Regions from separate parts of the Streptomyces sp. Ag109_O5-10 genome, predicted to be linked through region 1. Evidence: predicted binding sites of a transcription regulator. Region 1 holds the regulator's gene; each other region holds the start of a gene.
What was found. Region 1 encodes HrcA, which represses chaperone genes, less so after heat shock. Its sites were predicted from a motif close to TTNGCACTCNGNNNNNCNGAGTGCNAA; they were not measured.

Region 2: groES (co-chaperone GroES) is a predicted target of HrcA. The motif match lies at 2,904-2,930, and genes of this name have one in related genera.
Region 3: groL (chaperonin GroEL) is a predicted target of HrcA. The motif match lies at 1,113-1,139, and genes of this name have one in related genera.

What each region holds. Positions count from the first base shown of each region.
Region 1 covers NZ_FNTQ01000001.1:6,328,143-6,332,110, forward strand. The annotation lists gene BLW82_RS28840 (MBL fold metallo-hydrolase) at 1-271, opposite strand, end outside; gene hrcA (heat-inducible transcriptional repressor HrcA) at 444-1,460, shown strand; gene dnaJ (molecular chaperone DnaJ) at 1,461-2,597, shown strand; gene BLW82_RS28855 (nitronate monooxygenase) at 2,878-3,968, shown strand, end outside.
Region 2 covers NZ_FNTQ01000001.1:3,728,972-3,732,939, forward strand. The annotation lists gene BLW82_RS16935 (ester cyclase) at 1-575, shown strand, start outside; gene groL (chaperonin GroEL) at 700-2,322, opposite strand; gene groES (co-chaperone GroES) at 2,449-2,757, opposite strand; gene BLW82_RS16950 (polysaccharide deacetylase family protein) at 3,017-3,820, opposite strand; gene BLW82_RS16955 (polysaccharide deacetylase family protein) at 3,817-3,968, opposite strand, start outside.
Region 3 covers NZ_FNTQ01000001.1:5,119,065-5,123,032, forward strand. The annotation lists gene BLW82_RS23475 (MoaD/ThiS family protein) at 1-258, shown strand, start outside; gene BLW82_RS23480 (cold-shock protein) at 727-933, shown strand; gene groL (chaperonin GroEL) at 1,302-2,924, shown strand; gene BLW82_RS23490 (NADH:flavin oxidoreductase) at 3,154-3,968, shown strand, end outside.

The DNA.
Region 1 (3,968 bases):
CGTACAGGGCCGTGCCCGCGAAGGCGGCCGCGCCGAAGACGTGGTCGAAGTGCGGATGGGTGAGCGCGAGATGGGTCACACGGCGGTCGGCCAGTGCCTGCGCCTCCGTACGCAACCGTGCGCCCTCCGCCAGGCTCGACCCGGCGTCCACCATCAGGGCCGTGCCCGCCCCCAGTACCAGACCCGCCGTGCAGTCCCAGCCCGGCAGCCGGCACCGGCCGACGCCCTCGGCCACCCGCTCCCAGCCCAGCTCTTCCCAAGTCACCGTCATGCCGCGACGCTAGCCGTAGAACGTCATGGGTCCTGACCGGCCTTGCCCAGTCGGTGGCCCACGGCCGTACACTGGGGCGGGGATGCTGGCACTCGCGTTCGCAGAGTGCCAGACGAAAGGCCCGAAGGGACCGAAAGGCCGCGGGGACGACTTTCTGGAGGTGTGGCGCCGGGTGCTGAGTGAACGCAGGCTTCAGGTATTGCGCGCCATCGTCCAGGACTATGTCGGCACCGAGGAACCCGTCGGTTCGAAGGCGCTGACCGAACGGCACAACCTCGGGGTCTCCCCGGCGACCGTGCGCAACGACATGGCCGCCCTGGAGGACGAGGGGTTCATCGCCCAGCCGCACACCAGCGCGGGGCGGATCCCCACCGACAAGGGGTACCGGCTGTTCGTCGACAAGCTGGCCGGGGTCAAGCCGATGAGCGCGCCCGAGCGGCGGGCCATCCAGAACTTCCTCGACGGCGCCGTCGACCTCGACGACGTTGTGGCGCGGACCGTCCGGCTGCTGGCCCAGCTGACCCGGCAGGTGGCGGTCGTGCAGTACCCGTCGCTGACGCGGTCGACCGTGCGGCACGTGGAACTGCTCTCCCTGGCTCCGGCCCGGCTGATGCTGGTGCTGATCACCGACACCGGGCGGGTCGAGCAGCGGATGGTCGACTGTCCGGCCCCCTTCGGCGAAACGTCTCTCGCGGACCTGCGGGCGCGGCTGAACAGCCGGGTCGCGGGACGCCGGTTCTCGGACGTGCCCCGGCTGGTGGAGGATCTGCCGGAAGCCTTCGAGGCCGAGGACCGCGGCACGGTCTCGGCGGTGCTCTCCACTCTGCTGGAGACGCTCGTCGAGGAGAACGAGGAGCGGCTGATGATCGGCGGCACCGCCAATCTCACCCGCTTCGGACATGACTTTCCCCTCATGATCCGGCCCGTCCTCGAGGCACTGGAGGAACATGTCGTCCTCCTCAAGCTCATGGGCGAGGCGGGGGATTCGGGCATGACCGTACGCATCGGTCACGAGAACGCCTACGAGGGACTCAACTCCACGTCAGTGGTGTCGGTCGGTTACGGTTCGGGCGGCGAGGCAGTCGCCAAGCTCGGCGTGGTCGGACCGACCCGCATGGATTACCCGGGAACGATGGGAGCGGTACGAGCGGTGGCACGGTACGTCGGACAGATCCTGGCGGAGTCGTAAGTGGCCACGGACTACTACGCCGTTCTCGGCGTGCGCCGCGACGCGTCGCAGGAAGAGATCAAGAAGGCCTTCCGTCGGCTCGCGCGCGAGCTGCACCCGGACGTCAACCCGGACCCGAAGACCCAGGAGCGGTTCAAGGAGATCAACGCCGCCTACGAGGTGCTCTCCGACCCGCAGAAGAAGCAGGTCTACGACCTCGGCGGGGATCCGCTCTCGCAGAGCGGCGGCGCGGGCGCGGGCGGCTTCGGGGCCGGCGGGTTCGGGAACTTCTCGGACATCATGGACGCGTTCTTCGGTACGGCGTCCCAGCGCGGTCCGCGGTCGCGGACCCGGCGCGGCCAGGACGCGATGATCCGGATCGAGGTCGAGCTCGACGAGGCGGCCTTCGGCACCACCAAGGACATCCAGGTCGACACGGCGATCGTCTGCAACACCTGCAACGGTGAGGGCGCGGCGCCGGGCACCTCCGCCCAGACGTGTGACATGTGCCGGGGCCGCGGTGAGGTCTCGCAGGTGACGCGGTCCTTCCTCGGCCAGGTCATGACCTCGCGGCCGTGCCCGCAGTGCCAGGGGTTCGGGACGGTCGTGCCGACGCCGTGCCCCGAGTGCGCGGGCGACGGGCGGGTGCGGTCGCGGCGGACGCTGACGGTGAAGATCCCGGCCGGTGTCGACAACGGCACGCGGATCCAGCTCGCCGGTGAGGGCGAGGTCGGGCCGGGCGGCGGTCCCGCCGGTGACCTGTACGTCGAGATCCACGAGCTGCCGCACTCGACGTTCCAGCGGCGCGGGGACGACCTGCACTGCACGGTGACGATTCCGATGACGGCGGCGTCGCTCGGTACGAAGGTGCCGCTGGAGACGCTGGACGGTCTCGAGGAGGTCGACATCCGGCCGGGCACGCAGTCCGGGCAGTCGATTCCGCTGCACGGGCGGGGGGTCACGCATCTGCGGGGCGGCGGGCGGGGTGACCTGATCGTGCACGTCGAGGTGACGACGCCGACGAAGCTGGATCCTGAGCAGGAGCGGTTGCTGCGGGAGCTGGCGAAGCTGCGCGGGGAGGAGCGGCCGCAGGGGCAGTTCCAGCCCGGTCAGCAGGGGCTGTTCAGCCGGCTGAAGGACGCGTTCAACGGGCGTTGACGGGTGCGGTGAAGGGGCTCCGCCCCTTCGACCCCGCCAGGGGGCTCCGCCCCTCGGACCCCCGGGGACCTGTGCCCACCCACCACCCGACTCGGCCGGTCGAAAAGCTCGCTCGGCCCCTCGGCTCGGCCCGCCGCGAGGTGTGGTCGGGCGCGCGGCTCGGTCCGCCGGGAGTCCTGGTCGGGCGCCCGGCTCGGCCCGCCGGAAGGTGTGGTTTCTGGCATGTGCCAAAGGGGCGGCCCGATTCGGTCTTGTTCGGAGGACGTGACAACATGCCGTCATGTCCTCCGCACTGACCGATCTCTTCCCACTTCCGATCGTGCAGGCCCCCATGGCGGGCGGGGTCTCCGTCCCGCAGCTCGCCGCCGCCGTGTCCGAGGCGGGCGGGCTGGGGTTCCTCGCCGCCGGGTACAAGACCGCCGACGGGATGTACCAGGAGATCAAGCAGTTGCGGGGGCTGACCGGCCGTCCCTTCGGTGTGAACGTGTTCATGCCCCAGCCCGAGTACGCGGAGTCCGGGGCGGTGGAGGTCTACGCGCATCAGCTGGCCGGTGAGGCCGCCTGGTACGAGACCGAGCTCGGCGACCCGGACAGCGGCCGGGACGACGGGTACGAGGCCAAGCTGGCCGTGCTGCTGGACAACCCGGTGGCCGCCGTCTCCTTCCACTTCGGTGTGCCGGCGCCGGAGGTGCTGGACTCCCTGCGGCGGGCCGGGACGGTCACGCTGGTCACCGCCACCACCGCCGAGGAGGCCCGTGCCGTCGAGCGGGCCGGGGCGGACGTGGTGATCGCGCAGGGCGTGGAGGCGGGAGGACATCAGGGCACCCACCGGGACGTCGCGGAGAACGACGGGTCCGGGGTCGGGCTGCTGTCGCTGGTCGCCCAGGTGCGCGAGACCGTCCGGATCCCGGTCGTCGCCGCGGGCGGGATCATGCGCGGCGGCCAGATCGCGGCCGTACTGGCGGCGGGGGCGAGCGCAGCGCAGCTGGGGACGGCCTTCCTCGCCACCCCGGAGTCCGGCGCCGCCGCCCTGCACAAGCAGGCGCTCACCGACCCGCTCTTCACGCGGACCGCGCTGACCCGGGCGTTCTCCGGGCGGCCCGCCCGCGGCCTGGTCAACCGGTTCATGCGCGAGCACGGCCCGTACGCGCCCGCCGCCTACCCGGAGGTCCATCACCTCACCTCCCCGCTGCGCAAGGCCGCCGCCCGGTCCGGGGACGCCCAGGGCATGGCCCTGTGGGCCGGACAGGGCCACCGGATGGCCCGCGAACTGCCCGCCGGTCAGCTGGTGGAGACCCTCGCGGCGGAACTCGCCGCCGCGACGACAGCGTTGTCGGCCGCGGTGGAGAGCAAGGGAGAGGGGGACCGGCG
Region 2 (3,968 bases), 2.6 Mb from region 1:
ACGCGGAGCGCGTCGTGGAGATCGTGGAGTTCCCGTCGTACGAGGAGGCGATGCGGAACTCGCGGCTCCCGGAGACCGACAAGGTCTTCCACGAGCTGCTGGCGCTGTGCGAGGGGACGCCGAGGTTCACCGATCTGGACGTGGTGCGCGACGAGGGGCTGTTCGCCGGCACCGCGCGGCGGTTCTTCGAGACGATCGCCGCGCCCGGCCCGCTGGTTCCGCTGGACGGCCTGCTCGCCGAGGACTACCACGACCACGATCCGGTCGAGGGACAGGACACCATCGGCATGGACGCGATGCGGCGCAAGCTGGAGATGTGGCGGGGGGCCTTCGACTTCACGTTCCTCGTCGAGGACCAGATCGCCCAGGGCGACCGGGTGTGCACCAGGTGGCTGTGGACGGGCGTGCAGAAGGCGGCGTTCATGGGCGTGGCCAACACCGGCCGGCAGGCCACCATGGCCGGAACCACCATCCACCGCTTCGGCGCCGACGGGAAGATGGCCGAGGGCTGGCTGCAGTACGACCGGATGGGACTGCTGGCTCAGCTGGGTGCGCTGGACGCGCTGGAGAACTAGGCCGACCATCGAAGGACCCGCGAGGGGCGAAGCCCCCGTTCCCGGCGGACGACCGGGAACGGGGGCTTCCTCAGAGACCGGTTCCTCCAAGACTGGCGCCTCGGAGACCTCGGAGTCCGGTGCCTCAGTGCGAGTGGCCGTGGGAGTGGCCGGCGGCGGCCTCTTCCTCTTCCTTCTTCTCGACGACCAGGGTCTCGGTCGTGAGCAGCAGGGAGGCGATGGAGGCGGCGTTCTCCAGGGCGGAGCGGGTGACCTTGACCGGGTCGATGACGCCGGCCTTGACCAGGTCGCCGTACTCGCCGGTGGCGGCGTTGTAGCCGTTGCCCTTCTCCAGCTCGGCGACCTTGGAGACGATGACGTAGCCCTCCAGGCCGGCGTTCTCGGCGATCCAGCGCAGCGGCTCGACGGCGGCCTTGCGGACCACGGAGACACCGGTGGCCTCGTCGCCGGTCTTGCCGAGGTTGTCGTCGAGGACCTTCACGGCGTGGACGAGCGCGGAGCCACCACCGGAGACGATGCCCTCCTCGACCGCGGCGCGGGTCGCGGAGATGGCGTCCTCCAGACGGTGCTTCTTCTCCTTCAGCTCCACCTCGGTGGCGGCGCCGACCTTGATCACGCACACGCCGCCGGCCAGCTTCGCGAGGCGCTCCTGGAGCTTCTCGCGGTCCCAGTCGGAGTCGGTGTTCTCGATCTCGGCCTTGATCTGGGCGACGCGGCCGCTGACCGCACCGGAGTCACCGGCGCCGTCGACGACCGTGGTGTCGTCCTTGGTGACCGTGACACGGCGGGCGGAGCCCAGCACGTCCAGGCCGACCTGGTCGAGCTTGAGGCCGACCTCCTCGGAGACGACCGTGGCGCCGGTGAGGATCGCCAGGTCCTCCAGCATCGCCTTGCGGCGGTCGCCGAAGCCGGGGGCCTTGACCGCGACCGCGTTGAAGGTGCCGCGGATCTTGTTGACGACCAGGGTCGACAGGGCCTCGCCCTCGACGTCCTCGGCGATGATCAGCAGCGGCTTCGAGGCGTTGGACTGGATGATCTTCTCGAGCAGCGGCAGCAGGTCCGCGATGGAGGAGATCTTGCCCTGGTTGATGAGGATGTAGGGGTCCTCCAGGACGGCTTCCATGCGCTCCTGGTCCGTCACGAAGTACGGCGACAGGTAGCCCTTGTCGAAGGCCATGCCCTCGGTGAAGTCCAGCTCCAGACCGAAGGTGTTGGACTCCTCGACGGTGATGACACCGTCCTTGCCGACCTTGTCCATCGCCTCGGCGATGAGCTCGCCGACCTGCTGGTCCTGGGCGGACAGCGCGGCGACGGCGGCGATGTCGGACTTCTCGTCGATCGGGCGGGCCGACGCGAGCAGGTCCTCGGAGACGGCGGCGACCGCGGCGTCGATGCCCTTCTTCAGGGCGGCCGGGGAGGCACCGGCGGCGACGTTCTTCAGGCCCTCGCGGACGAGCGCCTGAGCCAGCACGGTGGCGGTGGTCGTACCGTCACCCGCGATGTCGTTGGTCTTGGTCGCCACCTCCTTGACCAGCTGCGCGCCGAGGTTCTCGTACGGGTCCTCGATCTCGACCTCGCGGGCGATCGTGACACCGTCGTTGGTGATGGTGGGGGCGCCGAACTTCTTGTCGATGACGACGTTGCGGCCCTTGGGGCCGATCGTCACCTTCACCGTGTCGGCAAGCTTGTTGACGCCGCGCTCAAGGGCGCGACGGGCGTCCTCGTCGAACTTCAGGATCTTCGCCATGGCAGCGGATGCCCTCTCGGAAATCTGGGGTGAACAAGGCTGCGCCCCTGGCGCCCGGCTTCTCGGAGGATCGCGGGGGCCAGGGGCGCAGCTTCAAGCGGAGTGCTTGAGGTGTGAGTCGCAGGCTTACTTCTCGATGATCGCGAGCACGTCGCGAGCCGAGAGGACGAGGTACTCGTCGCCGTTGTACTTCACCTCGGTGCCGCCGTACTTGCTGTAGAGCACGACGTCGCCGACCTTGACGTCGAGCGGCAGGCGCTCGCCGTTCTCGAAACGGCCCGGGCCCACGGCGAGGACGGCGCCCTCCTGGGGCTTCTCCTTCGCGGTGTCCGGGATGACCAGGCCGGAGGCCGTGGTCTGCTCGGCGTCGAGCGGCTGGACCACGATGCGGTCCTCAAGCGGCTTGATGGCAACCTTGGAGCTGGCGGTCGTCACGATCCGACCTCCCCCTTCGGAGATCTCACGGGGTTAACTGTCTGAGGTGGCGACCAGGTCGATCCGTCGTCGCGGGTGCCGGACCTGCCCGTCGCGTTGTTGGCACTCTCATCTGCCGAGTGCCAGAGCCGAGACTATGACCGTGATTAGCACTCGGTCAAGCGGAGTGCCAATTGCGTGCGGCGCGGCGCCGGAATCGCCCTCCCGGGGGGGGCGTCACGGGGCGACGGCGGCGCGCACCTCCCCGACCAGGATCGGGCTAGAGATAGTCCTCAAGACGGCCCACCGTCAGCCCGCTCGCCTGCACCCGGCGCAGCAGCCGGGCGGTGCGCACCCTGAGGGTCGGGCCGAGTGCCTCGTCGGGGCCCACCAGGATGATGTCGCCGGGGCGGAGCTGTCTGTCGCCGGTCCGGTAGCTGATGCCGTCGGGGGTCGTCGCCGCCCGCCACAGCACCACCGCGGCGACTCCGCAGTCGTCCGCGGCGCGCAGGGTGGTGGTGTCGTAGGTGCCGTAGGGCGGGCGGAAGAGGCGGGGCCGGATGCCGAAGCGGGACTTCAGCTTCTCCTGCTGGCCGCAGATCTCGGCGCGCTGGCCGGCGTACGGCAGGCCGGGCATGGCCGGGTGGTCGAGGGTGTGGTTCTCGACGCTCGCGCCGACCGACTGGAGGCGGGCGAAGTGGCCGTAGCCGGGACCGACCACGCTGTCCGTGAGGAACATGCTCACCGGCAGCCGCAGTTCGCGGACCATGTCGACGAAGCGGGGGTCCTTCTCGGCCCCGTCGTCGTAGGTCAGGAAGACCACCCGGTCGGAGGTGGTGACGTGGTCGACGACCGGTGGGAGGCCGGTGCGCACGGACAGCGGGTGCAGCGGCGGGCGGGGCGCCGGGGCGAGCGGCTCGGTCAGACCCCATTGGCGGTACGTCGGCTCGCCGGACGGGCCGTGCGGGTGCACCCGGTCGGCCGCCTTCCTGCCGAGCCGTTCGATGGGGTCGACGGAGGGCGCGCACGCGGACAGCAGGAGGGCGGCGGCCAGGACAGCGGCCGTCGCCCTCGGTCGGCTCACAGGTAGTCCTCCAGGCGCGCCACCGCGTAGCCGTCACGGGTGACCTTGTTCAGGAAGCGGCGCATGTCGTCGACCATGGTGCCGTCCCAGTCGTTCCGGCCCCGGAAGTGCGTGAGGACGATGTCTCCGGGGTGCAGCGAGCGGTCCC
Region 3 (3,968 bases), 1.2 Mb from region 1:
ATCCCCACCATCCTGCGCACCTACACCGGTGGCCAGGCCGAGGTCGCCGCCGAAGGGACCACCCTCGGCGAGGTCATCTCGGACCTGGAGAAGAACCACACCGGTATCTCCGCGCGGGTTCTGGACGACCAGGGCAAGCTGCGCCGGTTCGTCAACGTGTACGTCAACGACGACGACGTGCGCTTCGAGCAGGGCCTGGAGACCGCCACCCCGGACGGCGCGGGCGTCTCCATCATCCCGGCCGTCGCCGGCGGCTGACCTGCGGACCTGCTTGACAGGCTGATCGAATGACCGAACATTACCTTCGGTAACGCCGATCACCGTCTGTTCATCCGATTGCCCCCTCCGTGAGAGAAGCGGAGGGGGCAATTCTGTGTGGTTGAGCGCGGTACAGTTGGGGAACACGGTCCCGATCTCCAGGTCGGGGGCCCCGTATTCGATACCGCGAGCCCGACAAGAAGCAGCCAAAGTGCCCGGGTTATATGCGGCTTTTGTGGCCTTTATGGGGCCCGACTTGCCCTGAATTCGGCCGAATTCTTACCACATTCCGGACCCCTTCCCTCAAGAATTCTCGTCCGATTGACCTGTTGCAGACGGCAGTTGGACAGATACATTCAGCCGCGGTCGACGCGTTCCGGCGCACGCCCCCAACCAATGGGGGGTGAGGTCTGACCCGGATCCGCGAAGTGTGGATCTGTGCAAGGGCCAGTAATAGGGGAGTTAGGCATGGCTCAGGGCACCGTCAAGTGGTTCAACGCGGAGAAGGGGTACGGCTTCATCGCGGTCGACGGTGGTGCGGATGTTTTCGTCCACTACAGCGCGATTCAGATGGACGGCTACCGCACCCTCGAGGAAGGTCAGCGGGTCGATTTCGAGATCTCGCAGGGCCAGAAGGGGCCGCAGGCGGACATGGTCCGGCTGGCGACCAGCTGAAGCACGCGCCGACTGACAGCGACGTTCTTCTGTACATCTTCGAAGGGCTCGTGCCTCCCGGGGCACGAGCCCTTCGGCATGTCCCGGGCCATGTTCCCGGCCTCGGTCCTCGAGAGCCGCTTGCGCCCGCCCTTCGCCCGATCACCACCCCCCGACGAGCACTCGCTTCGCGAGCGCGCCTTGCACTCTCCTGGGTCGAGTGCTAATCATTGGCGTTAGCACTCTGAAGGTGAGAGTGACAAAGAAGGACCGGGTCGGTGAGGCCCGCGGACCGGGTGGGGCAAGGAACCCACGGGTCGGCGAGCCGTCCGTCGCGGGCGCGGGCGCGGTCCGAAGACTCACCCCCAGTCCTGGAGGGACCACTTCACATGGCCAAGATCATCGCGTTCGACGAGGAGGCGCGGCGCGGCCTTGAGCGCGGTATGAACCAGCTCGCCGACGCCGTCAAGGTCACCCTCGGCCCCAAGGGCCGCAACGTCGTCCTTGAGAAGAAGTGGGGCGCCCCCACGATCACCAACGATGGTGTGTCCATCGCCAAGGAGATCGAGCTGGAGGACCCGTACGAGAAGATCGGCGCCGAGCTGGTCAAGGAAGTCGCCAAGAAGACGGACGACGTCGCCGGTGACGGTACGACCACCGCGACCGTGCTCGCCCAGGCCCTGGTCCGCGAGGGCCTGCGCAACGTGGCCGCCGGTGCCAACCCGATGGCCCTGAAGCGCGGCATCGAGAAGGCCGTCGAGGCCGTCTCCGGTGCCCTGCTGGAGCAGGCGAAGGACGTCGAGACCAAGGAGCAGATCGCCTCCACGGCCTCCATCTCCGCCGCCGACACCCAGATCGGCGAGCTCATCGCCGAGGCCATGGACAAGGTCGGCAAGGAAGGCGTCATCACCGTCGAGGAGTCCCAGACCTTCGGTCTGGAGCTGGAGCTCACCGAGGGTATGCGCTTCGACAAGGGCTACATCTCGGCGTACTTCGCCACCGACATGGAGCGTATGGAGGCCGTCCTCGACGACCCGTACATCCTGATCGCGAACTCCAAGATCTCCTCGGTCAAGGACCTGCTCCCGCTCCTGGAGAAGGTCATGCAGTCGGGCAAGCCGCTGCTGATCATCGCCGAGGACGTCGAGGGCGAGGCCCTGTCGACCCTGGTCGTCAACAAGATCCGCGGCACCTTCAAGTCCGTCGCCGTCAAGGCCCCGGGCTTCGGCGACCGCCGCAAGGCGATGCTGAACGACATCGCCATCCTCACCGGCGGCGAGGTCATCTCCGAGGAGGTCGGTCTCAAGCTCGAGAACACGACCCTCGACCTGCTGGGCCGCGCCCGCAAGGTCGTCATCACCAAGGACGAGACCACCATCGTCGACGGCGCCGGCTCCACCGAGCAGGTCCAGGGCCGGGTCAACCAGATCCGCGCCGAGATCGAGCAGTCCGACTCGGACTACGACCGCGAGAAGCTCCAGGAGCGCCTGGCCAAGCTCGCCGGTGGCGTCGCCGTCATCAAGGCCGGTGCCGCGACCGAGGTCGAGCTCAAGGAGCGCAAGCACCGCATCGAGGACGCCGTGCGCAACGCCAAGGCGGCCGTGGAGGAGGGCATCGTCGCCGGTGGTGGCGTGGCCCTGCTCCAGGCCTCCCAGGTCTTCGAGAAGCTGGAGCTGGAGGGTGACGAGGCGACCGGCGCGCAGGCCGTGAAGCTCGCGCTCGAGGCCCCGCTGAAGCAGATCGCCGTCAACGCCGGCCTCGAGGGCGGTGTCGTGGTGGAGAAGGTCCGCAACCTCACCCCGGGCCACGGCCTGAACGCCGCGACCGGTGAGTACGTCGACCTGGTCGCCGAGGGCATCATCGACCCGGCGAAGGTGACCCGCTCTGCCCTGCAGAACGCCGCCTCCATCGCCGCGCTGTTCCTCACCACCGAGGCCGTCATCGCCGACAAGCCGGAGAAGGCCGCCGCGGCCGCTCCGGGCGGCATGCCGGGCGGTGACATGGACTTCTGAGCCTGACGGCTCGGCAGCTCCCAGGCAGCACCGAGGGCGGTACCCCCTGTTCGACAGGGGGTGCCGCCCTTCGGCGTTTCCGCGGCTGGAGAGGATCTGTGTCCTGGGTCACACGGCAACCGCGCGGGAGCGGGAATGCATACCGGCGGGTAGGTCGTTTCTAGGGACGTGTAGTCGATGCGTGTGCACATACCGACTGGTAAGACCTACTTTCGAGGAGATCCCCCACGTGACCGTCACCACGCCCCCCGCCTCCCGCGCAGCCGAGATCCTCGCCCGTCCCATCGCCCTGAACGGGCTCACGGTCCCCAACCGGATCGTGATGGCGCCGATGACCCGCCAGTTCAGCCCCGGCGGCGTCCCCGGCGAGGACGTGGTCTCGTACTACTCGCGCCGGGCCGCAGCCGGTGTCGGTCTGATCGTGACCGAGGGGACGTACGTCGGTCACGACTCGGCGGGAGGCAGCAGCCGCGTTCCGCGGTTCCACGGCGAGGAGCAGCTGGCGGGCTGGGCGAAGGTCGCCGAGGGCGTGCACGCGGCCGGCGGCACCATCGTGCCGCAGCTGTGGCACATCGGCATGGTCCGCAAGCAGGGCCAGGCACCGGTCGCGGACGCGCCCGCCGTCGGTCCCTCCGGCATCCGCCTGGACGGCACCGAGGGCGAGGGCAAGGCGATGACGTCGCAGGACCTCGACGACGTCATCCGCGCGTTCGCCGAGGCCGCGGCCGCCGCCGAGCGCATCGGCTTCGACGGCGTCGAACTGCACGGCGCCCACGGCTACCTGCTCGACCAGTTCCTGTGGGCGGGCACCAACCGACGCACCGACGCCTACGGCGGCGACCCGGTCGCCCGTACGAAGTTCGCCGCGGAGATCGTGGCCGCCGTACGCGACTCGGTCTCCCCGGAGTTCCCGGTCATCTTCCGCTACTCGCAGTGGAAGTCCGACAACTACGACGCCCGCCTCGCCGAGACCCCCGAGGAGCTGGAGGCGATCCTCACCCCGCTGGCCGCCGCCGGCGTCGACGTCTTCCACGCCTCCACCCG